2 regions of the Paenibacillus sp. P13VS genome follow, and region 2 is predicted to be linked to the other one. Evidence: riboswitches for the same ligand, from Rfam matches in the RefSeq annotation. Region 2 holds a riboswitch; the other holds the start of a gene.
The links. Region 2 has a riboswitch for FMN ahead of GUA98_RS05770 (DMT family transporter). Riboswitches for the same ligand answer to the same signal wherever they lie in the genome.
Positions count from the first base shown of each region.

Region 1: another riboswitch for FMN. It lies ahead of ribD (bifunctional diaminohydroxyphosphoribosylaminopyrimidine deaminase/5-amino-6-(5-phosphoribosylamino)uracil reductase RibD); the one in region 2 lies ahead of GUA98_RS05770 (DMT family transporter).

Region 1 covers NZ_WYEV01000007.1:169,984-172,456, reverse strand. The annotation lists gene GUA98_RS18970 (peptidylprolyl isomerase) at 1-386, shown strand, start outside; FMN riboswitch at 542-706, shown strand; gene ribD (bifunctional diaminohydroxyphosphoribosylaminopyrimidine deaminase/5-amino-6-(5-phosphoribosylamino)uracil reductase RibD) at 1,064-2,167, shown strand; gene ribE (riboflavin synthase) at 2,214-2,473, shown strand, end outside.
Region 2 covers NZ_WYEV01000003.1:153,564-156,036, reverse strand. The annotation lists gene GUA98_RS05780 (CGNR zinc finger domain-containing protein) at 1-484, opposite strand, end outside; gene GUA98_RS05775 (DinB family protein) at 646-1,149, shown strand; FMN riboswitch at 1,232-1,382, shown strand; gene GUA98_RS05770 (DMT family transporter) at 1,527-2,473, shown strand, end outside.

The DNA.
Region 1 (2,473 bases), on a different contig from region 2:
TAATCGACCTGTTCGATCAAGAAGCTCCAAACACAGTGGCAAACTTTGAGAAACTGGCTAACTCCGGCTTCTACAACGGTCTTGTGTTCCACCGCGTAATTCCAGGCTTCGTTGCACAAGGCGGTTGCCCTAACGGAACGGGTGCAGGTGGCCCAGGATACACAATCAACTGTGAGATCAATCCTAACAAACATGAGCGCGGAACACTTGCAATGGCACACGCAGGCCGCAACACAGGTGGAAGCCAGTTCTACATCTGCTACCAGCCACAGCCGCATCTGGATGGACAACATACCGTATTTGGTAAAGTAACCAAAGGTATGGAGTTCGTAGATGCTTTCGAAGGTCGCGACAAAATGGAAACTGTTGAAGTTGTAGAAGTTTAATCGTTATCCTTAGTGATAATAATGACCGTTTCGTTGATAAGACGAAGCGGTTTTTTTATATCCTTTTGCTTATTAAAAGTTAGTATGTGACAAAAAGGAACAAAAAACAATTGATTTTTCGGCGTTAAAGTGCTAACATCCAATTAATAACGAAAGCGATCCTTCAGGGCAGGGTGCAATTCCCTACCGGCGGTGATGCACCTGTGTGAGGATATCTATCCAGCACTGTTGCAAAGTCCGTGACCTGTCTGCCTGTGGCAGATGGCTGATCTGGTGCAATTCCAGAACCGACAGTATAGTCTGGATGGGAGAAGGAGAGGGTGCAGCCCTAATTGGACTGCATTCCGCAGATGCGTTGCTGCACAGCAGACGAGGTTTATTTCTGTGCAGGGAAAGTCGGTTATCCGGCGGTTTCCATACATATGCCACATCATAGAAGCTCTTTACCTGTAATTGTGTTCTTTAGGTATGTGTTTGCTTTCACTTGCCTGAAATGGAATTATGGCGGAGTGCTGTTGGCAATCGTATCAACTTCATCCTGCTGGTGACACATGTCTCTCATCATCCCTACCCGAACGATTGTTCGAGTGGGGATTTTTTATTTGGATATGGTATAACCGCCTCTCTGCTCGATGGGAGGCCTATAATTTAAGATTCTAACCGTGGGGTGACCGGACTTGGAAATGATTAATGATGAATTTTATATGGGGCTTGCGTTGGATATGGCAGAACGTGCACAGGGGCAAACGGGGATTAACCCTGTCGTCGGATGTGTTGTTGTAAAAGAAGGCCGGGTTGTAGGTCTGGGAAGTCATCTCAAGCGGGGTACGGGCCATGCGGAGGTACACGCATTGAATATGGCTGGCAGCGATGCTGAGGGCAGTACGGTCTATGTTACGCTGGAGCCTTGCAGCCACTATGGCAAGACGCCGCCATGCAGCGAACGTTTGATTCACGAGAAAGTGAAGCGTGTCGTGGTGTGTTGTGAGGATCCAAATCCGCAGGTATCCGGCAGAGGAATCAGTATGCTGCGTCAACAAGGCATTGAGGTTGAAGTTGGCATTCTGCGTGAGCGCGGAAGACGTCTGAATGAAAAATTCATTAAGTACATTACCACCGGTTTGCCGTTTGTCACCTTAAAAACGGCATCCACGCTGGATGGTAAAATTGCAACCCGCAGTGGAGACAGCAAATGGATCTCCAACGAACCCGCACGGGAAATCGTACATGCACTCCGCCATCGTCATCAGGGCATCATGGTTGGTGTGGATACGGTTATTGCAGACAATCCGGAGCTGACCACCCGCCTCCAAGTCGAAGGGATCAGTCCTGTGCGAATTGTTGTCGATTCGAAGCTGCGTCTCCCGGTTGGAGCCAAGATGGTCAAGGATGGACTAGCACCGACATGGGTACTTACAACCGATGAGGCGAGCCCCGAGGCGGCCGAACGTCTGGAAGCCTACGGTGTAGAAATTATCCGCTGTGGTCCCGGGCCACGTGTGGATCTGCTGAGTGCGCTTAGCAAGCTGGGAGAACGGGAAATCGGCTCCATCCTGCTTGAAGGCGGAGGTACGTTGAATGGTGCTATGCTGGAAGCCAAATTGGTTGATCGGCTGTTGATGTTTATCGCTCCAAAGATTGTGGGCGGATACGACACACCAGGAAGCTTCCGATTCGAAGGAGTGGAGCGCATGAGTCAGGCCATTCAATTGAATCAGCTGGAAATTGAGCAAGTTGGAGATAATATCAGTATTGGTGGAATCCCTGTTTGGCCTGAATAACGTAGCGAATAAGCAAGGCAAGATATAAGCATAAGGAGGCGGCAGCATGTTTACCGGTTTGGTGGAAGAGGTCGGTCAGATTCGGCGTATCGGTCGAAAAGGCGAAGCATTGGTCCTGAATATCGGAGCTTCCGCCATCATGGACGATCTGAAGATTGGTGACAGTGTATCTGTAAACGGAGTATGTCTTACGGCAACGACGCTGGAAAGCGGAGGATTTACCGCAGATGTAATGCCTGAAACCTACCGTCATACTAATCTGAGTCAGCTGCAATCAGGCAGTAAAGTGAACTTGGAACGGGCGAT
Region 2 (2,473 bases):
CACAATACTTCTGTGTCCTACTGCGAGTATCGTCATAGAAAACCCAGCGGCAGTCCGGGTTGTCACAGCATCGAATTCTCTTTCCTTCGCCCCCCACCAGTGTCATGGCAAAGTCAGCAGCGACCTCCGCAATCACCTGAGACCAATGTGCATGGACGGGAACCAGCATAACATCCAGTCCTTGCTCCTGTGAGATTAGTCGTCTGATCACCTCACCACTCCGCATAAAGTCATTTAACCATGCTTGATCCTTCTCCGTTAGGGGCGTTCCCACTGACAAACGGATAGCCAGAGACTGTAACTCATCTCTAAAGCTTCTTATGGTGGATTCCTCTTCAGTCGAGGCCGGCACTTGTGCTTTTAATTGCCAACGATTCAAGAAATCCTGCTGCCAGCCTGCTTTTCCCAGTCTGTCTTCAGATCGATCCCCGCCGCGCCAGTCATGATAATCGCTATTCACAAAATCTGTCCATAATCTATCCATCTATACCTCCGCTGTTGTAACTATCTAATTCGAAAAAGGTGGTTACTTTCTTTTGAATTGTGTTATATTAATTGTAACCATTTCAAACCATATTAGCTAGTTACAAGCATGAAGAAGCAAGTCATGAGATGAGTTCCACTAGAGAGGAATGAACTTTAAAGATGACGTCTGTTACAACTGCATTAGATGTATTGGTTATTCAAAAAGAAGATACCTGGGATCAATGTAACTGGATCGTCCCATTGTCAAAGGCGCTTGAAGGGCTGACCGCAGAGCAAGCAGCTTGGATCCCTCCTTCAGGAGGACTGAGCATATGGCAGCTGGTCAATCATATGTATTATTACAACGAGCGGATCTTAAAGCGTCTTCAAGGTCAGTCGCCATCTGTACCCGCTGCCGAATCGAATGAAGCTACGTTTGGCAGTCCCGGTGACCCCTTGGACCACGTTGGCTGGAGCCAACTTGTGGAGCGAACCACTGAGCTGGCAGAACAGTTGCACAATAACCTGGTTACGTTACAGGATTCCAGACTTGAAGAAGCCTATTTGGATTCCGAACAAAACTGGGCTCAAACGCTTGCCCGCTGGGTTCTTCACGACGCTTATCACGCGGGTCAGATTGTGCTTCTGCGCAGGCAGCAAGGAAGCTGGAACATCATTTTCTAAAAAAATGCTTGAACTGCTAGCGCTTACAGGAATAAGATGAACTTATTAATGTTACAACTTGTACTATAACCTATAAATTGAATAGGATCTTCGGGGTAGGGTGCAATTCCCAACCGGCGGTGATGTTCCAATCGGAACCAGCCCGCGACTCGCTGTTGACTGCTTAGGACAACAGCGACTGACTTGGTGTGACTCCAAGGCCGACGGTACAGTCCGGATGAGAGAAGATCAACACATGACATACCGCCTATGGGAAGGTTTCTTTCCTGACGATATGTTCATGGATGAGCCCCCGTTTATTTGGTGTATGCCAAAACGGGGGCTTTTGTCGATTTTGCCAACTGAAGATTCCGTGTTCTGACGAAGGAGTCCTGAATATGGAAAAGACACAGCATGCATCAACCGTTTATCGCAAGGAACGAAGCAATACCGGATTTTGGCTCGTTGTTCTCGGTGCAGCCCTATGGGGCGTAGATCCATTGTTCCGCATCATTTTGCTGCAAACCATGACCTCTACTCAAATTGTACTGGTGGAGCATATTATCGTGAGCTTAGTCGCTATACCCGTCTTATGGAAATTCCGCGCCGACCTGAAACAGCTGCGAGCCCGCCACTGGATCGCCGTTATCTTTATCTCATGGGGCGGCTCTGCACTGGCAACGGTTTTATTCACGCTCGCACTGACACACAATGATCCGAATACCGTATTGTTGCTGCAAAAAATGCAGCCCATCTTCGCGATTGTTTTAGCGAAGTTCTTATTGAAGGAAACACTGCCGCGCCGCTTCGGCTGGTTATTCGTTGTTGCTCTTATCGGAACTTATCTGCTTACATTTGGGTTTACACTTCCGCTTGGAAACTGGAACAACTGGATTCATGCGGGCAGCCTGTTGTCACTTGGCGCTGCTGCCTTATGGGGCGGTTCTACGGTGATGGGCCGACTGATGCTGGGGCAAACCCGTTATGAGACGGTCACCTCCCTCCGCTTCGTCGTAGCTCTGCCCTTGCTGATCTTCATGACCTGGAACGAGGGTGCAGCGTGGACCTTGCCTTCAGGTGCAGGAGAACAGGCAGCGGTTGCGCTCAACATTCTGGGGCAGGCGCTATTGCCAGGTTTACTGAGTCTATTGTTATACTATAAAGGTCTCTCGTCCACCAAAGCTTCCGTGGCCACACTGGCTGAGCTGAGCTTCCCCATGGCGGGTGTGCTTGTGAACTGGATTGCATTCCGGACGCTCATCACATGGGAGCAGCTGCTTGGATTCATTCTCATCTGGATTGCTTTGTTCGCTATATCCAAACAGCAGGAACGATCTGGCACAGC